3 regions of the Streptomyces sp. NPDC020965 genome follow, and region 1 is predicted to be linked to each of the others. Evidence: riboswitches for the same ligand, from Rfam matches in the RefSeq annotation. Region 1 holds a riboswitch; each other region holds the start of a gene.

Evidence for each region. A riboswitch is a leader RNA that binds a small molecule or an ion and turns the genes downstream of it on or off. The one in region 1 is predicted to bind cyclic di-AMP.
Region 2: linked by a shared signal. The riboswitch ahead of ACH4S7_RS15270 (transglycosylase SLT domain-containing protein) and the one ahead of ACH4S7_RS13850 (M23 family metallopeptidase) in region 1 are both predicted to bind cyclic di-AMP.
Region 3: linked by a shared signal. The riboswitch ahead of ACH4S7_RS14665 (peptidoglycan DD-metalloendopeptidase family protein) and the one ahead of ACH4S7_RS13850 (M23 family metallopeptidase) in region 1 are both predicted to bind cyclic di-AMP.

What each region holds. Positions count from the first base shown of each region.
Region 1 is NZ_JBIRRE010000003.1:770,986-777,986, reverse strand. It holds gene ACH4S7_RS13855 (PrsW family intramembrane metalloprotease) at 1-1,204, shown strand, start outside; gene ACH4S7_RS13850 (M23 family metallopeptidase) at 1,487-2,482, opposite strand; cyclic di-AMP (ydaO/yuaA leader) riboswitch at 2,494-2,650, opposite strand; gene ACH4S7_RS13845 (PP2C family protein-serine/threonine phosphatase) at 2,860-4,161, opposite strand; tRNA gene ACH4S7_RS13840 (tRNA-Met) at 4,376-4,449, opposite strand; gene ACH4S7_RS13835 (MerR family transcriptional regulator) at 4,571-5,320, opposite strand; gene ACH4S7_RS13830 (RNA polymerase sigma factor) at 5,415-6,647, opposite strand; gene ACH4S7_RS13825 (YciI family protein) at 6,661-7,001, opposite strand, start outside.
Region 2 is NZ_JBIRRE010000004.1:337,471-344,471, forward strand. It holds gene ACH4S7_RS15260 (bifunctional o-acetylhomoserine/o-acetylserine sulfhydrylase) at 1-1,210, shown strand, start outside; gene ACH4S7_RS15265 (homoserine O-acetyltransferase) at 1,207-2,367, shown strand; cyclic di-AMP (ydaO/yuaA leader) riboswitch at 2,784-2,970, shown strand; gene ACH4S7_RS15270 (transglycosylase SLT domain-containing protein) at 2,975-3,721, shown strand; gene ACH4S7_RS15275 (MarR family winged helix-turn-helix transcriptional regulator) at 3,812-4,342, opposite strand; gene ACH4S7_RS15280 (M28 family metallopeptidase) at 4,470-5,987, opposite strand; gene ACH4S7_RS15285 (transcriptional regulator) at 6,085-7,001, opposite strand, start outside.
Region 3 is NZ_JBIRRE010000004.1:193,692-200,692, reverse strand. It holds gene hpnH (adenosyl-hopene transferase HpnH) at 1-201, shown strand, start outside; gene ACH4S7_RS14685 (aspartate aminotransferase family protein) at 360-1,772, shown strand; gene ACH4S7_RS14680 (helix-turn-helix domain-containing protein) at 1,861-2,484, shown strand; gene ACH4S7_RS14675 (DUF6126 family protein) at 2,519-2,704, shown strand; gene ACH4S7_RS14670 (tyrosine-protein phosphatase) at 2,820-3,632, opposite strand; cyclic di-AMP (ydaO/yuaA leader) riboswitch at 4,167-4,326, shown strand; gene ACH4S7_RS14665 (peptidoglycan DD-metalloendopeptidase family protein) at 4,331-5,290, shown strand; gene ACH4S7_RS14660 (SGNH/GDSL hydrolase family protein) at 5,544-6,344, shown strand; gene ACH4S7_RS14655 (alpha/beta fold hydrolase) at 6,375-7,001, opposite strand, start outside.

The DNA of each region.
Region 1 (7,001 bases):
GCACAGCAAGGCGATCCGCGCCGGCATCCTGATCACGGTCCTCGCCCTCTGCGCGCTGGTCATCCTCGCCCTCGTCCGCGCGCAGACCGGCACCGAGGGATTCCTCGTCGGCCTCGGGCTCGCCACCCTGCCCGTCCCCCTCCTCCTCGCCGCCTTCCGCTGGCTGGACCGGGTCGAGCCCAGCCCCTGGCGGAATCATCTCTTCGCCTTCGCCTGGGGCGCGTTCGCCGCCGCGCTGGTGGCGATCCTGGCCAACTCCTTCGCGACCCGCTGGATCGCCACGGCGACCGCCGACCCGGCCGGCGCGGACACCCTCGGCTCCACGGTCGTCGCCCCGATCGTCGAGGAGAGCGCGAAGGCAGCGGCGATCGTGCTGATCTTCTTCTTCCGGCGGCGGGACTTCACCGGGATCGTGGACGGAGTCGTGATCGCCGGCTTCACCGCCACCGGTTTCGCCTTCACCGAGAACATCCTCTATCTGGGCACCGCCTTCGGCGAGGACCAGGACCTGGGCTTCTCGGGGCTCCCGTCGGTGACCGCCGCGACGTTCTTCGTGCGGATCGTCATGTCACCGTTCGCCCATCCCCTGTTCACCGTCTTCACCGGCATCGGCTTCGGGATCGCGGCACTGGCCGGGCGGCACCAGCGGATCCGCCGGATCGCGCTGCCGCTGCTCGGTCTCGTCCTGGCCATGGGGGTGCACGCACTGTGGAACGGCTCCGCGTCGTTCTTCGGGCCCTGGGGGTTCTATGTGGTGTACGCGGCGTTCATGCTTCCCGTCTTCGCCCTGCTGACCTGGCTGACGATCTGGACCCGACAGCGCGAGCTGCGTACGATATCCACCGAACTGCCCGCCTATGCCATGGCCGGCTGGCTGACCGCCGCGGCTCCGCAGGCGCTCTCCTCGATGAAGGCCCGCACCCTCGCCAGGGACTTCGCCCGCCGTGCGCACGGCCCGGCGGCGGCGCACGCACTGCTGGAGTATCAACGGTTCGCAACATCGCTGGCGTTTCTGCGCCACCGCGCCCGGCGCGGTACGGCCGGCCCGGACTTCGTGGCGCGCGAACAGGAATTGCTGCACCACATGTGGCAGCGGAGGGAGCTGGCGGGACCGGCCCTGACGTACGCGGCGCGGGCGACGGGCCGGGTGTGGGTGCCGCCGCCGTACCGGGATTACGAGGGCTACAACCCCTACCGACGCTGACCCAGCGCCGAGCCGACGGGACCCTGCCGAAGCTGAGCCACCGGGCCGGCCGGCCGGGACCGCGGCACGAAAGAACCGGCGGCCCTGGCGTCGGGGGGTGTGCGCCAGGGCCGCCGGGGTACAGGGACATCACACGAACGACGCCGGTGGTGTGGGCGCCGGAGTGCGGCTTTCAGCGGTACGAATCTCGGTGACACGGCCGCTGGTGACACGCCGTTGGTGACACGACGGACGGTATCGCGGGCGGGCGCACAGAAAACCGTACGGGCGGACCGTACGGAATCAGGGGTTCAGGTTCTTGCTGCGCAGCCAGGCCATCGGGTTCATCGGCGATCCACCCGGGGTGAAGACCTCCATGTGCAGGTGGTCGCCGGACGAATTGCCCGTCGATCCGACCCGCCCGACATTCTCGCCCGTGGCCACCTTCTGGCCCGCACCCACGCTCATCGACGACAGGTGCGCGTACCAGATCTCGGTGCCGTCGTTCAGCTCCAGCACGACGCGGTAACCGTACGAGCCGGAGTAGCCGGCCGACTTGATGGTGCCGGAGCCGACCGCCTTGAGGGGGGTGCCCGCTGAGGCGGAGAAGTCGAGACCGGTGTGCTGGCCCGACGACCAACTGGACCCGGACTGACCGTAGGTGGCGGTGATCAGGTAGGAGGAGAGGGGCATCGTGTAGCTCTTCGCGAGCCGCTCGGCCTCGGCCTTCTTCGCGGCCTCCGCCTCGGCCTTCTTCTTCGCCTCCGCGGCGGCCTTGGCCTTCTCCTTGGCCTTCTTCTCCGCCTCCGCCTTGGCCTTGACCTCCGCGGCGCGCTCGGCGGCGGCTCTCGCTTCGGCGGCGGCCTGGGTCTGCTGCTGTTCGGCCTGAAGGAGGATCCGGGAACGCAGCGCCTCGCCGGTGCCGGACTGCTCGGCGCCGACCTCCTGGGTGGCGAGACCCATCGCGGCGAAGGATGCCTTCTCGTCCGCCTCGGCGGCCTTCGGCTCCTCCTCCGTGGACATAAATGCCCCGACATCGGGAAGAGATATGGAGACGGCGGGCTTGTTCTGAGCGGTGGCGATGCCACCGGCGCCGACCGCGGCGATCACACCGACGCCGAGGACCGTGGAGCTGCGGGCGAAGCCGCCGCGCTGCTTCATGACCCGCTGGCGGTGGCGCCCACGCACCGGGACGGTGTCCGCGGTGGGGTTCCACTCCCCGGTCGACCGCGCGGCTCCGTCTTCACTGAAGACGCCAGTCGTGGGGGGTGCTTCCGGGGCAGGACTGTTTGACGCCACTGAGGCGTGCTCCTTTCCTTCCTTCTCGCCTACCGGGTTAGCTGACGGGTTCGGAGCAGGAAGGTCTCCTACGGGTGTCGTCCGCCGCGAGTAACTCGACGGAAGACGCCCGATTCACCCCAATTGGTGGTTCCCCGGTTCCCTTGCGGAATTCGGCGCTCGCGCACGGCGCCGTCCTGACGACGGCTGGGCGACCGCGCTGCGTTATCGAACGTTAATAGACACGGGGACTATATTCCAAGCTGTTCCGGTTGATCATTAACACCTTCGGGTGGGTCTAACCGGGACACAAGCGGCCGGATTCGGGCGACTTGCTTACACCTCGGAGAACCTCACACTCTTGATGGTTCGTCAAATGTTATGCGGAGGGCTGCACTTCAACTACAGCGTGTTGCCTCCGCATGCGCCCCCGGGTCCGGCCCCTCCCGCCGCCGCGGGGCCTGCCCCGGCGCTCCTTCGACAGACACCTCGGGAGACACCTCAGGAGAGCCCTCGGGAGACACCTCGGGGGCCGATTCGGGGGACACCTCGGCAGCCGGCCCGGCGGCTGACTCGGCAGCCGGCCCCGGGGGACCCTCCGAGCCCTCCTCGGACGGCCTGGCCACGGCCAGCAGCGCCATATCGTCCGTCGCGCCCCCGCCCGTATGCCGCCGTACGTCCTCGACCAGGACGTCGAGCAGCTCCCCCGGCCCCGCGAAGGACCGCCCGATGAGCCACGCGGCCGGATCGTAGAAGACACCCCGGGCATCACGCGCCTCGGAGAGCCCGTCCGTGTAGAGCAGCAGAGTGGCCCCCGGGGGCAGCGGATACTCCTCCGCCCGGTCCGGCCAGGTCGCGATGTCCACCAGGCCCAGCGGCAGCGCGGGCGTGCTGGGGGCCAGCACCACGAGGGAACCGTCACCGAAGAGCAGCAGCGGTTCGGGGTGGCCGCGGTTCACCAGCCGTACGACACCCGCCCCGTGCGGGATCTCGGCGAGTACGGCGGTGGTGAACCCTTCCTCGGCGTCGAGGGTGTCCCGCCGCTGGGCCTCGCGGATCATCGACCGCTCCAGGCGCGCGGCGACGTCCACCAGTGACCGCTCCATCTCGGCGGCCTCCCGGAACGCCCCGATGGCCACCGCCACCGCCTCGACGGCCCCCAGTCCCTTTCCCCGTACGTCTCCGACGACCAGCCGCACCCCGTGGGAGGTGTCCTGGACGGCGAAGAGGTCGCCGCCGATGAACGCGTCCGCGATGGCCGCCTCGTACCGCGCGGCGATCCTGAGCCCGCCGATCCGCTCGGCGGGAGTGGGCAGCACGGCCCGCTGCGCGGTCTCCGCGATCACCCGGGCCGAGGCGAGCCGCTCGCTACTGCGCTGGATGACCCGGTTGATCAGCAGCGCGAGCCCGGAGACCGTGATCACGGTGACGGTCTCGGTGTACGACGTGGACGCGTACACCGTGTCCTTGTAGATATGGAGGCCGATCACGCCCAGGGTCGCCGCGATCCCGGTCAGCAGGGTGGTGAGCCAGGAGAAGAAGGGAGCGGCGATCAGCGGGGCCGCCGCGAACATCGGCGAGGCCGTGAACCCCTTGGGGGTCAGGGCGTCGAAGGCGACCGCGCCGACGATCATCAGAGCCGGCAGCATCCGGACGAAGCGGCGGGCGCCGTAGCCGTTGGGCTGGTCTCGCTGCGCCAAGACTGCCCTCCTGCCCGGTCCGGCGACGGCCACGGTCACGGCTTCCGCGCCCCCCTCATGCTGGCGGCACCGGCGCCGGGCGGCGAGCCACCGCGGTCCAACTGGGCGATACGGGGATGTGCGGGCCCCGCAACCGCGTGCAGACAGGACGGGCGGGGGTCCGGAAACGATCTGGGCCCGGCACTCGCAATGAGTGCCGGGCCCAGATCTTCAGTAGCGGGGACAGGATTTGAACCTGCGACCTCTGGGTTATGAGCCCAGCGAGCTACCGAGCTGCTCCACCCCGCGTCGTTAAACCCAACTCTACGCCATCCGGAGCATGGCCCGCGCCACTCCCGCCCCCATGGGCACCCGAGTGGCGCGGGTCACCGTCATCCATGGAAATTCATGACGCTACGGGGTCACTCGGCTACCCATCGCTCAATTCCCGCTCCCCGTAGCTCCGCATCGCGTCGCGGACGAACTCCGCCGTCCCCGCACCGTGCCGGTCGTACACCGCACGGAAGCGCTCATCGGCGACATACATCTCGCCCAGCCCGATGAAATGGCTCTTCGACGGCGCATCCATGACCGAAAGCCATGCGTACTGACGTCCGGCGATCCTCTGCACCTCGTCGCTGTCGGCGGCGGCACCCGCCGCCAGTGCGCGGGCGAAGTCCTCGGCGATGGCGGTCTGCTCCTGGTGGAACGCCTGCTTCCGCTCATCGCTCAGCGAACGCCACCACTGGTCGCTCCGCCGATAGGAGTCCCGCCCCCAGCGCTCGGTGACCTCCTGTTCATAGGTCGTGTGGTCAAAGCCGTCCAAGACTTCCTCGGCCATCAGTTCCTCTCCTCTCTCCGTCTTGTGGAGAGTGGTCCGCACCGAGGCGATCAGCCGCCCGACGCGTTCGCGTTCCTGTTCCAGGAGTCCCAGATGGGCCCGGAGCGCGGCGGCGGTGTCCCGCTGCCCTTCCAGCACCTCGGCGATGGCGGGCAGCCCGAGGCCCAGCTCGCGCAGCAGCAGGATCCGTTGCAGCCGGACCAGCGCCTCCGGGCCGTAGTAGCGGTAGCCGTTGCTCCCCACCCGGCTGGGTTCGAGGAGTCCCAGCTCTCCGTAATGCCGCAGTGTGCGGCTCGTCGTCCCGGCACGCCGGGCGATCTCCTGGATCGACCACTCCATGACCTGAACGCTAGAACTTGACGTTGCGTAAAGGTCAAGCCTGGGCCGATCGGCCGATCCGTACCGGTCCCGGACACCGGTCCCGGCCGGGGTGTCAGCGGGGCAGTCGGGCCGCGCGGGTCCGCAGGTACCGCGCCTCGGGCTCGCTGAGTGTGCCCCGCGCGGCGAGCCGGTAGGCATCCCGCGCGCCGTCCGTGTCCCCCGTCTGCTCCAGCAGGTGCGCGCGTACGGCGGCCAGCCGGTGGTGCCCGGCCAGCCGCTCCGCCAGTCCCGCGACCTCGGCGAGCCCGGCCTCGGGCCCGTACACCTTCGACACGGCCACGGCCCGGCCCAGCGCGGCCATCGGCTCGGGGGTCTGGCGGACGACGAGGTCGTACAGGGCCAGGATCTGTGGCCAGTCGGTGGCGTCCGCGGTCGCGGCCTCGTCGTGGAGGGCCGCGATGGCGGCCTGGAGCTGGTACGGGCCGGCCGGACCCTGCCGCAGCGCCTGCTCCACCAGGTCCACGCCCTCCCGGACGGCGTCCCGGTCCCAGCGGTCCCGGTCCTGTTCGTCCAGCGGGATCAGCTCGCCGGAGGGGCCGGTGCGGGCGGCGCTGCGGGCCTCGGTCAGCAGCATCAGCGCGAGCAGTCCGGTGACCGCGCCGTCCTCGGGGAGCAGCCGGCGTACGGAACGGGTCAGCCGGATCGCCTCCCGGGCCAGGTCGGCGCGGTGCAGCGAACTGCCCGATGTGGCCGTATAGCCCTCGTTGAAGATCAGGTACAGCACCTGGAGCACGGCGGAGAGCCGCTGGTCGCGGTCGGCGGGCTCGGGCGGCCGGAACGGCACCCCGGCGATCTGCCGCTTGGCCCGGCTGACGCGCTGGGCCATCGTCGCCTCCGGCACCAGATGCGCGCGGGCGATCTCCGCAGTGGTCAGACCGCCGACGGCCCGCAGGGTGAGGGCGATCTGCGCGGCCGGGGTGAGGACCGGGTGGCAGCAGAGGAAGAGCAGTGTGAGCGTGTCGTCGTCGGTGGGGGCGCGGCTCTCCCCGGGGCCCGGGGCCGTGTGGGCGTCGCGCGGGGTGAGGGACGCGGCGGTCTCCTCACGACGGCGGCGGGCCTCGTCCGCGCGGAGCAGATCGATGAGCCGGCGCGCGCCGACCTTGATCAGCCAGCCGCGTGGATTGTCCGGGACACCCTGCCGGGGCCACTGTTCGGCGGCGGCGAGCAGGGCCTCCTGGACGGAGTCCTCGGCCGCGTCGAAGTGTCCGTACCGGCGTACCAGCGCACCGAGGACCTGCGGCGCGTGGTGGCGCAGCAGGTCCTCGGTCTCGTCCGTGCGTCTCATACGGCCGGGAGTGTCACACATCGCCTCCGCCGGTGCCCTGGAGGGGCCGGATGACGATGGGGTAGTTGACCGCCCCTGCCGGGATCGGACAGAGCGAGATCCTGGTGGCGATCTCGGTGACGCGCTCCAGACTCTCGCAGTCCAGGACCCAGTAGCCGGCGAGGACCTCCTTGGTCTCGCCGTAGGGACCGTCGGTGATCACCGGCCGTCCCTGGGGGTCCACCTCGACCGTACGGGCGCGGGCGGGCTCGGTGAGCCCCTGGGCGTCGACCAGTTCGCCGGACTCGGCGAGGTCGTTGTCGATGGCACCCATGAAGTCGAACATCGCCTTGAGGTCGCTCTCGCTCCAGGCCG
Region 2 (7,001 bases), on a different contig from region 1:
CCAGACCACGTCATTCGTCTTCCGGGACACCCAGCACGCCGCCGACCTCTTCTCGCTCGCGGAGCCGGGAAACATCTACACCCGGATCCACAACCCCACCCAGGACGCCTTCGAGCAGCGGGTGGCCGCGCTGGAGGGCGGTGTGGCGGCGGTCGCGCTCTCCTCCGGCCAGGCGGCCGAGACCCTGGCCATCCTGACCCTCGCCAGCGCCGGTGACCATCTCGTCTCCAGCACTTCCCTGTACGGCGGGACGTACAACCTCTTCCGTCACACCCTGCCCAAGTTCGGCATCGAGGTGTCGTTCGTCGACGACCCCGACGACCTGGACGCGTGGCGCGACGCCATCCGCCCCAACACCAAGGCGCTGTTCGCCGAGACACTCGGCAATCCGCGCGGCAACGTCCTCGACGTACGGGGGGTCGCGGACACCGCGCACGCCGCCGGCGTCCCGCTGATCGTGGACAACACCGTGCCCACCCCGTATCTGCTGCGGCCCATCGAGCACGGCGCCGACATCGTCGTCCACTCGGCGACCAAGTTCCTCGGCGGACACGGGACCACCGTCGCCGGTGTCGTCGTGGACGGCGGCACCTTCGACTTCGGCGCGCACTCCGAACGGTTCCCCGACTTCTCCGAGCCCGACCCCAGCTACCACGGCCTCCGCTACTGGCCCGACCTCGGCCCGAGCGCCTTCGCCATCAAGCTCCGGGTCCAACTGCTCCGGGACATCGGCCCAGCCATCGCGCCCCACTCCGCCTTCCTGCTGCTCCAGGGCATCGAGACGCTCAGCCTGCGCATCGAACGGCACTCCGCCAACGCGCTCGCCCTCGCCGAATGGCTGGAACAGCGCGACGAGGTCGCCGCCGTCCACTACCCCGGGCTGCCCGGGAACCGCTGGCACGAGGCCGCGCGCCGCTATCTGCCCCGCGGGGCGGGCGCCGTCCTCGCCTTCGAGCTGCGGGACGGGGTGGAGGCGGGCAAGCGGTTCGTCGACGGCGTCGAGCTGTTCAGCCACCTGGCCAACATCGGCGACGTCCGCAGCCTGATCATCCATCCGGCCTCCACCACGCACAGCCAACTCGACCCCGAGCAGCTCGCCGCCACCGGCACCTCCCCCGGCCTGGTCCGGCTCTCGGTCGGCATCGAGAACGTCGTCGACCTCAAGGCCGATCTCGACGCCGGTTTCCGCGCGGCCAAGGGCGCCTCCTGAACGCCCCGACCGAAGCCGCCCGGCGCTCCGCCCTCCTGCCGCCCGCCACCGGCGCGTGGCAGGAGGGCGACCCGGCGGGCGGGCGCCGGTGGGTCGAGCTGCGCGAACCGCTGCCGCTGGAGGCGGGCGGCGAACTCCCGGGCGTACGGATGGCGTACGAGACCTGGGGGCGCCCGGCGGCGGACGGCTCCAACGCCGTCCTCGTCCTGCACGCCCTGACCGGTGACAGCCATGTCACCGGTCCTCCGGGGCCCGGACATCCCACCCCCGGCTGGTGGGACGGGCTGATCGGCCCCGGCCGGGCGCTGGACACCGACCGCTGGTTCGTGGTCGCGCCCAATGTGCTCGGCGGCTGCCAGGGCACCACCGGCCCCTCCTCGTACCGGACCGAGGGACAGCGGTGGGGCGGCGCCTTCCCCTATCTGACCACCCGGGACCAGACGGCGGCCGAGGCCGCACTCGCCGATCTGCTCGGTATCGAGCGCTGGGCGCTGGTGGTCGGCGGCTCGATGGGCGGGATGCGGGCGCTGGAGTGGGCGGTGAGCAGCCCGGCGCGGGTCGACGCGCTGCTGCTGCTCGCCAGCACCGCCGCCGCCAGCGCGGAGCAGATCGCCTGGTCCGGGATACAGCTCCGGGCCATCCGGACGGATCCGAACTGGCGCGGCGGTGACTACCACGACGCCGGCCCCGGGCGGGGGCCGCACGAGGGGTTGGGGCTGGCCCGGCGGCTCGCCCATGTGACGTACCGCAGCGAGGCCGAACTCGACACCCGCTTCCGGCGCGCACCCCAGGGGTCGGAGGACCCGTGGCGCGGTGGTCGTTATCAGGTGGAGTCCTATCTCGACCACCATGCGGCCAAGCTGGTGCGGCGTTTCGACGCGGGCAGCTATGTGGTGCTGACCGAGGCGATGAACGGCCATGACATCGGTCGGGGCCGGGGCGGCACGACGGCCGCGTTGCGTCGGGTCGGCGCCCGGACGCTGGTGGCCGGGGTCGACTCCGACCGTCTCTATCCCCTGGCGCAGCAGCGGCGGCTCGCGGCGGGCATTCCCGGCGCCGACCGGGTGCGGGTGGTGGAGTCCCCGTACGGGCACGACGGGTTCCTCATCGAGACGGAGCAGGTCGCGGCGCTCGTGGCGGAGCTGGTCGGAGGGTAGTACGGCGACGGACCGTGGGCGGGGGCCCCGGGGGCCACCCGTCGGCCCCGGCCCCAGGTCCGCGCCTGGGGCCCCGCGCTCAGGGCTCGGGGCTTCGGCGCGGCCCGCGCCACCCAAAAGGTGCACAAGGTCCCATAAGTCGTGAACTCCCCCTTACGGGCAATTCCCCATTTCATTCATGAAATCATCCGGCGGATCATTTCCATCGGATAACAAGAGCATTCGTGACGGGAGTCACTCCTCCTCGTCATTTCGATCATTCCCGGATGACGCATCCCCCTTTCCTGAAAGTTAGTTGGGCATTTCGACGAACAGCGAAAGTGCGGAGTTCTACGATTCGACGTTGATCCAAATCGACGCGTATCAAAATTCGCGCCTTGTTCCGCACGGACCGCTCGTCTACGGTCTCCTCAAATCTGGACGGACCGCCGAATCCTGCCACCGTCCAGCACTCGAACCCACTCATCCACGGCAGGAGCGGGGGAACCAGGTAAGCGCCGTTCCATCAGCGAACGGCTTGGGGTTAAGTCGCGCCATCGCGGTGCGGCCGGACATCTCCAGTCCGAATCCGACAGCTCACCTCGCAGGCGACGGAGAGGAATTCACCATGCCTGCACACGGTAAGCACCGCCGCGCCAAAAACAGTTCTTTCGGCAAGAGGATCATGGCCCTGGGAGTGGGAGGTGCGGTACTCGCCCTGCCAGTCTGGGGCGCCACCACCGCCCATGCGGCCCCGGCCACGGCGTCGGCGACCCACTCCGTGGTCGCCGGTGACACCCTCGCGTCGATCGCGGAGCAGCACGGGATCGACGGCGGCTGGCAGTGGCTGTACGAGGCCAATCGCGAGGCGCTCGGTGACGATCCCGGGGTGCTCCGCCCCGGGCTGACGCTGGCCATCGGCTGGGCTCCGGAGAGCACCGGCGCGAGCGAGGCGGACGCCACCACGGAAGCCGCCGAACCCGCCGCCGCTACCGAACCCGCCGCCGAGCCCGCGGCCGAAGCCGCCCCTGCGAGTGCGCCGGAGGCCGCCTACACCGACGACCTCGACGGCTGGATCAAGGAATCCCTGGCCGTCCTGGCCGAGCACGGCATCCCCGGCAGCTACGAGGGGATCCACCGGAACATCATGCGCGAGTCGTCGGGCGACCCGCAGGCGATCAACAACTGGGACTCCAACGCGGCGGCCGGCACTCCGTCCAAGGGCCTGCTCCAGGTCATCGACCCCACCTTCGAGGCGTACCACGTGCCCGGCACCTCGCTGGACAGCTTCGACCCGGTCGCCAACATCACCGCCGCGTGCAACTACGCGGCCGACCGGTACGGCTCGATCGACAACGTCTTCGGTCCCTACTGACACCCCGGCACCGACGACCCCGGCACCCCTCGCGGGAGTGAACACGCCGGTCGGGTGCGCCTCGGAGCGCCCCCGGCCGGCACCCGTGCATCATGCCCCGGTGCGGCCCGCGGCCCTGAGCCGCAAGGTCTCCTCCCGGGTGACCGGGGCGGCGGCCCGGAGGAACTCCACGACGGTCCGGAGTTCGTCCTCGCCGTACTTCTCGCAGAGCCGCCCCAGCGACCGGGTGAGGCCCTCGAAGAGCGGGCCGATCCGGTCCTCCGCCTGGGGCAGCAGAGTGACCACGACCCGTCGGCGGTCCAGCGGGTCCTTCGCGCGCCGGACATAGCCGCCCGCCTCCAGCCGGTCGACCACACCGGTGATCGCGCCGGTGGTGACGCCGTTCTCGCCGGCCAGCTCGCCCGCGCTCATGGCCCCCCGCCGGACCAGGGCGCCCAGACAGCTCAGATCGAGAACGCTCATCCTCAGCCGGTCCGCGACCGCCTGATGGAAGAGCACGGTCCGGGAGACCAGGGCGCGCAGCTCCGCGTCGAGCGCGCTCGCCAGTCCCTCACGGTCGGTCTCGGTCGCACCGCCGACCCAGGTCGCGATCTCGATATCGCGGTCGCCGTCGCTCGCCATAGGTCACGTCCTCCGCGTCGCCCCCGCCCGATCATCGCCGTCCGGGCGGATTCTCCCGCCGTGTCGGCCCGTGGCACATGGCTGAATTCCCGTGCCGCGGGGGTCCCCCCGGGGGGGCGCGGCCGAGTCAGCGCCGGGGCGCGGGGAAGGCGACGGGGCTGCGGAGACCGGCCCGGTTCACGGCCCGTAAGCCGAAGAAGACATTGTCCTTGGAGAGGTCCACGGTGTGGCGGGTGGTGTCCCCGACCCGGACGATATGGGTCCATTCGGCGTCGGTGGTCTCCCGCCAGACGATCTCGTACCCAGCCAGATCGCTCTCCCGGCCACGCTGCCAGACCAGTTCGGTGGCGTTGGTCAGCCCGCTGGTGACGATGCCGACCTCGCGGGGGGTGCCGGGGGCCTGTGCCAGTGTCCACAGGGCGGCGGCGTTGACCTTGGCCACCCGGGCAATGTAATCGAAGTCGCAGAACTCGGGGAGGTCCCCGTACTGCTTGCCGTCCACCGTACGGACGTCCTGGTGCTGGTGGGCGAAGTCCTCGGCCGGCTCGGTGAAACGGGCCGCGGGGAAGCCGCGTTCGAGGAACGGGATGTGGTCGCCGCCGCGCAGATAGCGGTCGCGGCGGTGGACGATCCGCACCCGCATTCCGGTGGCGTCGTTGTCGGCCACATCGCGGACGAAGCGGGCGAGCTGCCGGGAGGGCGAGTCGTTCTCGCCGCCGACCGAGCGGCGGACGGCGGCCTCGGCGGCGGTCTCGGAGGTGGGCACGCCCTCGGCGAAGAGCCGCACGGAGTACGGGTCGCGGGTGCCGTCGTCGGCGGTGGGGCTGCCGACGATGTCGTCGGTGAACATGCCCTGGAGGTCGGTCCCCGCCTCCCGGTGGGCGCGCGCCAGGTGGGCCGCCCCGTACAGGCCCTGTTCCTCGCCGGCCACGGCCGCGAAGACCAGGGTCGCGGCGGGACGGCGTCCGGCGGTCACCCGGGCGAGTTCGAGGGCGACGGCGACGCCGGACGCGTCGTCGTCGGCACCGGGCGCGTCGCTGACGGCGTCCATGGGGTCGCTCGCGCGCGAGTCGTAGTGGCCGGAGACGAGATAGACCCGGTCGGGGTCGGTCGATCCGCGCAGCGTCGCCACGACATTGGTGATCCGGGTCGGGACGGGGATCCGGGGGCCCGCCTCCTGGATGAAGCTCTGGAGCTGGACGGTCATCCGGCCGCCGCTGACGGCCGCGTACCGCTTCAGTTCGCCGTATATCCAGTCCCGGGCGGCGCCGATGCCGCGCCGGGGGTCGTCCTGGCTCGACAGGGTATGTCGGGTGCCGAAGGAGGCGAGGGTGCGGACGGTCGCCTCGACTCGGTCGCGGTCGATCTCCGCCAGCAGGGCCCGCAGCTCCCGGGTGGGGCGCTGGGCGGTGGCGGGGGGACGGTGCCTTCCGCGGCCGGCGCTACGGGCGGTGACGGCGGTGCGGGCGGTGGCCCCGATGGCGGCGGAGGCGGGCGCGGACGCGGCGACGGGGGCGGCGGCGGCTCCGGTCAGCGCGGTGCCGAGGACGGCGGTGCCGGTGGCGGCGATGACGGCTCTGCGTCCGGTTCCGGTGGGGGGCGGAACGGGAAGGGGGACATCGCTGTTCTGTGGGGTCTGCGACATGCCGTCATCGTGCGGCCGGGTCCGGGGCGTGACAAGAGCGCCCCCGGCCGCGGCGCCCGGTTCCGGTGGTGGGTCGGGGGCCTGGACAGGTCGGGGCTCAGCTCCCGGAGACGGCCCGCAGGTGGGACTTGCCGCGCGGCGCGTTCGGAGTGGTGCCCGCGCTGCGGTGTTCGCGCAGCACCAGGGTCATCCGGGTGTACCCCCGGTCCTCCAGGGTCGCCGGGGTCTCGTCCACGATCCGGCACTCGGCGCGACCCCACCGCGGATCGGGGTGGTGCAGCGGCCGGACCGCCCCGTCGTGGTGGACGGCCGCCGCCCCGGTCGCCCGCATCCAGTGCGGCAGGCCGCAGCGGTACGCGGCGTCCATGATGGGGTCGTCGGCGATATCGCTGCGAATGGCTTGAAGAACACCATCCCCCTCGTACCGTTCCAGCGCGGATTCGAGCTGGGCGAGCAGCGGCAGGCACCAGCTCGTCTCCCGGTCGCCGAGGACCGCGCCCGCGTCCGGGTGGAAGAGGACGAACCGCAGGAAGTTCTGGTCGGGCATGGCGGTGGGGTGCTGTCGCATCCCCTGGAACAGCGCCTGGAAGGCGGGGTTGACGTGGGTCACGTCCCAGCGGCGGTCGAAGAGCACCGACGGCAGCGGCACTGCGTCCATCATCGCGGCGTAGTCGTGCAGGTAGGACAGGGTGCCGGGGTCGTGCGGCGCGGGGTCGACCGAGGTGGACGGGTCGGCGGACGGCGCGGGCCGCTGCATCGGCGCGTACGGTCGGACGGGGCCCGAGGGGAAGGCAGGTCCGGACGGCCGGGCGGGGCCCAGCGGGGAGGTGGCTCTGGCGGGGGCTCCGTTGAGGGGCTCCGGCGGCTCCCGGTCGACGGCCAGCCGGAACAGCCAGCCGCCCTGCTGATCGGTCATCTCAAGGGCCTTGACCAGCGCGTACAGCCGGTCGTCGGTCCATTCCTCGACCGGGGTGCGCTCCCAGTTGCCATAGGTGCGGGTACTGATGTCGAGCC
Region 3 (7,001 bases), on a different contig from region 1:
ATGAACGACGGATACGTCCCGACCTACCGCGAGCTGATCGAGGAGACCGACTGGGAGAAGTACGGCCGGGGCAAGGACCCCCGCTGCGCCAACTGCATGGCGCACTGCGGGTACGAGCCCACCGCCGTCCTCGCCACCATGGGCTCCCTCAAGGAATCGATCCGGGCGGTGCGGGAGACCGTCTCGGGAAGCCGGGGCTGAGCGATGGCCGCGGGCGGCGGCACCCCATCGGAGGCACGGGGGCACCGGGGCACCGGAAAACAACGAGAGCGAGGGAGCACATGACCGAGCCGCTGTCGACGGGCCGGGAGGTCGATGCCCGCCCCGGCCACCCCGGCCACCCCGGCCCTCCGGACCGGATGGCCGCACCCGGCCCGGAGGGCACCCCGCGCCGCGGCTTCGACCTGGCCGCACTGCTCGCCGAGCGCGGGGCCGAACGCTACGAGCTGCACGCCCGCCACCTCAACCACCAACTGCCCCGGGTGCTGCGCACCATCGGCTTCGACAAGGTCTACGAGCGGGCCGACGGCGCGTACTTCTGGGACGCCGACGGCCAGGACTACCTGGACATGCTGGCGGGGTTCGGGGTGATGGGCCTCGGCCGGCACCACCCCGTCGTCCGTGCGGCGCTGCACGACGTCATCGACGCCTCACTCGCCGACCTCACCCGCTTCGACTGTTCGCCCCTGCCCGGCCTCCTCGCGGAGAAGCTGCTCGCCCACAGCCCCCACCTGGACCGGGTGTTCTTCGGCAACAGTGGTACGGAGGCGGTCGAGACGGCGCTGAAGTTCGCCCGCTGCGCCACCGGTCGGCCGCGCGTCCTCTACTGCGAGCACGCGTTCCACGGACTGACCACGGGCGCCCTCTCCGTCAACGGCGAGGCGGGTTTCCGGGACGGGTTCGCCCCCCTGCTGCCCGACACCGCCGTACCCCTCGGCGACCTGGCCGCGCTCGAACGCGAACTGCGGCGCGGGGACGTGGCGGCCCTGGTGGTGGAGCCGATCCAGGGCAAGGGCGTCCAGGAGGCGCCCCCCGGCTATCTGCGGGCGGCGCAGGAGCTGCTCCACCGGCACGGTGCGCTGCTGATCGCCGACGAGGTGCAGACCGGCCTGGGCCGGACCGGTGACTTCTACGCCTACCAGCACGACGACGGCGTCGAACCCGACCTCGTCTGTGTGGCGAAGGCGCTCTCCGGCGGTTACGTACCGGTCGGCGCGACCCTCGGCAAGGACTGGATCTTCAAGAAGGTCTACTCGTCCATGGACCGGGTCCTGGTGCATTCGGCGAGCTTCGGCTCGAACGCCCAGGCGATGGCGGCGGGACTCGCGGTGTTGTCGGTGATCGAGGACGAGGGGATCGTCGCCAACGCCCGGGTGACCGGTGACCTGCTGCGCACCCGGCTGGCCGAGTTGGTGGACCGCTATGAGTTCCTGGCGGCGGTGCGCGGCCGGGGGCTGATGATCGGCATCGAGTTCGGGCGCCCCGAGTCCCTCGTACTCCGGGGCCGCTGGACCATGCTCCAGGCCGCCCGAAAGGGGCTCTTCGCGCAGATGGTCGTGGTGCCGCTGCTGCGCAAACACCGGATCCTCACCCAGGTCTCCGGTGACGAGCTGGAAGTGATCAAGCTGATCCCGCCGCTGACGATCGGCGAGCGGGAGGTGGACCGCTTCCTCACGGCCTTCACCGCGGTCATGGACGACGCCCATGCCGGGGGCGGGCTGATGTGGGACTTCGGAAAGACACTGATCAAGCAGGCGGTGTTGCAGCGCTGACCCGCCCCCGCGGAGTACCCGACCGGCGTTTTTTGCCTCTGAGGTAAAGAAATTTGCCTCAGAGGCAGTTTCCTGGCGCAATGGAGTCATGCACAGTCCTCCCGGAGGTCACCCTCCGGACCCGACCGCCGCCACCGGCGAACCGGCCACGGACCTTCCCGACGTGGCCCCCCGGCTGCGCGAGCTGCGCCGCCGCCGCGGCCTCACCCTGGAGGCCGCCGCCCAGCGCGCCGGACTCTCGCCCGCGCATCTGTCCCGGCTGGAGACCGGCCGCCGACAGCCGTCGCTGCCCATGCTCCTCAGTCTCGCCAGAATCTACGGTACGGCAATCGGCGAGCTGCTCGGCGAGGTGTCGGCGGAGCGCGACCCGATCGTCCGGGCCGGCCGCCGGGAGCCCGCGGCAGCCGACGGCTGGACGTATCACCAGGTGGGCGCCCCTGGCCGGGCCATGCAGGCGCTCCGGCTCGTCGTCCCTTACGGCGCGCAGGGCGATCTGGTACGGGTCCATCCCGGCGAGGAGTGGATCCATGTCCTCGACGGCCGGGTGCGGCTCACCCTCGGCGAGGCCGTGCACGAACTCGGCCCCGGGGACAGCGCGCACTTCGACTCGCTCACCCCCCACCGCATCGCGGCCGCCACCCGCGACGGCGCCGAGATGCTCTTCGTCCACACCCTGCTCCAGAGCCCCGACCTCCATCCGCACCACAGCTGACGCCGGTCCGCCGGTACGAGAAGAGAGGCCCGCCATGTCCGAGAGCCCCGCACCCCAGAACCCCGCCGCGCCCGAGAGCCCCGCGGTCTCCTCGAAGGCCGCCGCCAAAGAGGAGGGGAAGTTCCCCCGGGGTCTGGTGATCCGCCTCTTCGCCTACCTGATCGCGGGCCATGTGTTCGCCGGGTTCCTCTATCTCCTCTTCGAGATGGGCGCCAAGTAACCCAGGGTCGACCGGCGCCCACCCGTCGCGAGCCTCCCGTGGAATTCGCGAACCCTCCGTGAATTCGCGAACCTCCGTGAATTCGCGAACCCTCCGTGAAGGGGGACGGACGCGGTCACGCCCCGTCGAGCAGTCGCTCCCGCAGCCGCGCCCGGGTCTCGGGGGAGACCCCCAGCCCGTCCGTCAGATAGCGCTCGGTGGTGCCCCAGGTCTGCTCGATCGCATCGAAGGCGGCGTTCAGATAAGCGGCGCGCGCGTCGAAGAGCGGGTTCAGCAGCTCCATCACCTCCGCCGACATCCCGGCCGGCGAGTTGTCCCGGCGACGCACCAGATAACGCCGGTGCGGCTCGTTGGACTTGAGGTAGTCCGCCTCGATCGCCTCCCGCTCCACCCCGACCGCGAGCAGGGACACCGCTATCGAGAGCCCGGCGCGGTCCTTGCCCGCCGCGCAGTGCATGAGTGCCGGGACGCTGTCCTCGGCGAGCGCGTGCAGCACCCGGCTGTGCTCCCCGGTGCGCCCGGTGATCATCGTCCGGTACGACTCCGCCATCCGGTCCGCCGCCCTGCCGTCCGCCAGGATCGACCGGAGCTGGTCGAGATCGCCCTCGCGCACCATCAGCCAGAAGTCGGCGCCGTCGGCCGGGTCGCTGAGGGGCAGATTCAGATTCCGCACCCCGGGCAGGTCGATATCGGGACCCTCCAGCCGCATATCGGCCGAGTTCCGGAAGTCGAAGACCGTGCGCAGCCCCAGTGTGGCGAGGAACGCGGCATCGCTCGCGGTCGCGTTGGCGAGGTGACCGCTGCGGTAGAGGGCTCCGTACCGCACCTGCCGGCCGTCCACGGTCGGCAGTCCGCCCACGTCTCGGAAGTTGCGAACCCCGGTCAGCTCGGGTTCGGTCGACGGGACCCGCGGCAGCTGCTGTGTCACAAAGGCTCCTGGAGGTCACTGCCGGCGCGGCTCGCCGACGATGGCGTGTTCCCGACGATACGACACCGCCGTGCCCGGTCCCCGGCCTGTGCGGTCACCCGGTCCTCGGCACGGGTCGGCCAGCGGCCAGCGGCTACCGGGCGGGGGCGGCGGCGCCGGGCCACCCGCGGGGTCGGCACCTCATCCGGCCGGGGGTACCGGACCCCCGGATCCCTCACCCCGCCGCCACTAAGAGCCACATTCTGCACTTCTGACCGAATTGGTCGTTTAAGGGTAACGTGCCCCATCTATAGGGGAGATGGGGCCTCGCTCGTGAGCAGGATCATATTCGTGACGTTCCGTGCCGCCGGACGCGCGGCCGATATCGACGCGGGGTGGGTAGTTGGCCTTTCCGGTTCCACGGAGGGTGACCGGAAATTCCGGTCCGCCGGTGAATCGATCTTGACAGTGAAAGCGGAGTGGCTTGTTCAGGTCTGTGGCGCTCGTCTACGGTCACGGCAATCCGGGCGGACCGCCTCATCCTGCCGCCGACCGGAACCCCATTCGCATATCCACGCATGGCAGGAGCGGGGGACCCAGTCAGTACGCCGATCCGGGCATCCGGACGGCTTGGGGTGAAGTCGCGCAGTCGCGCGGCCGGGCATCTCCAGCCCGAACCCGACAGCTCACCTCGCAGGCGTCGGAGAGGAAGCAACGCCATGCCCGGAAAGGGTAAGCACCGCCGTACCAGGACCAGCCCCCTCACCCGCGGATTCGTCGCCGCGGGTACCGGTGGCGCCGCCATCGCCCTGCCACTGCTGGGCGCGGCCGGCGCCCACGCGGCGGAGCGGCCGGCCTCCGCCACCGCGCAGGTGACCAAGGCCCCCGCCGCCGCCCCGGTGGCGGAGAAGGCGGCGGAGAAGTCCGCAGCCGTCTACCGGGTGGTCGCCGGTGACCATCTGTCCAAGATCGCCGACGAGCAGCGGGTCGACGGTGGCTGGCAGCGGCTCTACGAGGACAACCGCAAGGTCGTCGGCGGGGACCCCGCGCTGATCCACCCGGGCGTCGAACTCGCCATCGCCAAGGCGACCGGCGGTGCGGTGCCGTCGCAGCGGACGGAGGCCACCCCGGAGCCCGCGTCCCGGTCCGCCGCCCCGGCGACTCCGGAGGTCGAGCCCGCCCCGGCCGCGGCGGCCCCCGCCGAGAGCGACGGCGCGAGCCAGACCGCGTCGGACACCGCGGAGACACCGGCCGCCCCCGCCGCCGCCGGTTCCGGTTACACCACCCCGCTCGAATCCGGTGGTGTCACCACCTCCTACCGCGCCTCCGGCGCCATGTGGTCCAGCGGCTACCACACCGGTGTCGACTTCGCGGCGGCCACCGGCACCACCGTCCGGTCCGTCGGCCCGGGCAGTGTCGTCTCCGCGGGCTGGAGCGGTTCCTACGGCAACGAGGTCGTCATCCAGCACACCGACGGCACCTACTCCCAGTACGCCCACCTCTCCTCCCTCGCCGTGTCGGCCGGGCAGAGCGTGACCGGCGGACAGCAGATCGGCCTCTCCGGCTCCACCGGCAACTCCAGCGGCCCGCACCTGCACTTCGAGATCCGCACCGGTCCCGACTACGGCTCGGACATCGACCCGGTGGCGTACCTGCGCCAGCACGGTGTCTCCCTCTGAACCGACGGCATCACCGCTGCCCCCCAGCGGAGGGCACCGGATGAACGGTCCGCGTCACACCTGACCCCGCGCGAGCCCGCCAGCCCCGCCCGTATCGGGTGAATCCCCGAATCCCCGTGTGCCGCCCCGGTGGTACGCGGGGATTCTGGCGTATTCCCACCCACCGGAATCGGACCCGGTGGTAAAGATCACCCCCCGTCAACCCCTCCTTACGGTCGCGTAGGTCACATCCGCGAGGTCAGGATGAGTTCTCGTGGCACAAGACGTGAGAACTTCGAGAGCAGGGACGCCCGGCGGAATCGGGTCGTACGCGGCGATCGGTGACAGCTTCACCGAAGGCGTCGGCGACCCCGGCCCCGCCGGGACGTACCTGGGCTGGGCGGACCGTTTCGCGGTCCTGCTCGCCGACCGCGCGCCGGAACACCCCTTCCGCTACGCCAATCTGGCGGTACGGGGCCGACTGCTCGACCAGATCGTCGCGGAGCAGGTGCCGAGGGCCCGGGAACTCGCCCCTGACCTGGTGACGTTCTGCGCCGGGGGCAACGACATCATTCGACCGGGCAGCGACCCCGACGCCGTGGCCGAGCGCTTCGAGCGGGCGGTGGCCGATCTGACCAACGCCGTCGGCACGGTCATGGTGACCACCGGATTCGACACCCGAGGCGTCCCGGTCCTGCGCCACCTGCGCGGCAGGATAGCCACGTACAGCGCACATGTGCGGTCCATCGCCGACCGGTACGACTGCCCCGTACTCGACCTGTGGTCGCTCAGATCGGTCCAGGACCGCCGGGCCTGGGACCGCGACCGGCTGCATCTCTCCCCGGAGGGGCACACCCGGGTCGCGCTCCGTGCCGCGCAGGTGCTGGGGATCGACGTGCCGGCCGACCCGGATCAGCCCTGGCCCCCGCTACCGCCGCGCGGCACCCTTGAGGTGCGGCGCGACGACATCCACTGGGCGCGTGAGCATCTGGTGCCCTGGTTCGGGCGCCGGCTGCGCGGCCAGAGCTCCGGTGACCATGTGGCGGCGAAACGTCCCGACCTGCTGCCCCTGTGACAGCGCCCCCGGTGCCGTCACAGGGCCCGCTCAGCTACGCGGTTCGCCGCCGCAGTGCGCCAGTACGGTGTCGGCGATCAGCTCGGGGACCCGCAGTGGCTGGAGATGATCGACGCCGGCCAGCCGGATGAGACGACAGCCGGGGATGCGCGCGGCCACGTCCTCGTTACAGGTGATCATCGTCGCCCGGTCCAGCTCCCCCAGCATCAGTACGGTCGGCGTGTCCAGCTCGCCGAGCCGGTCGAAGACAGGTGGGTCCGACTGCTCGAACTCCTCCTCGGTGAGCCAGGCCGGCGCGGCGGACCGCAACTGCGCCACGGCGGCGTCGTCCGCACCGGCGGCCGCCCATTCGCGCAGCCCGAACGCGGCCAGCCCCGGCACGTCGCCCGCCTCGGTCAGCGCCTCGTACTCCGCGTCGACCTCCGGTTCGTCGGGCCAGGGATAGCCGCCGACGCCGGGACAGAGCAGCACCATCGAGGCCACCCGCTCCGGGTCGGCCAGCGCGAGCCCCAGCGCCGCGCCGCCGCCCATGCTGCAGCCGACCAGGGCCACCCGCCGCAGGGCGAAGTGATCGAGCACGGCCACCAGATCGCCGAGCAGTGAGTAGGGCGCGACCGGCGCCGGGGACCGCCCGTAGCCGCGCACGTCGTAGCGGAT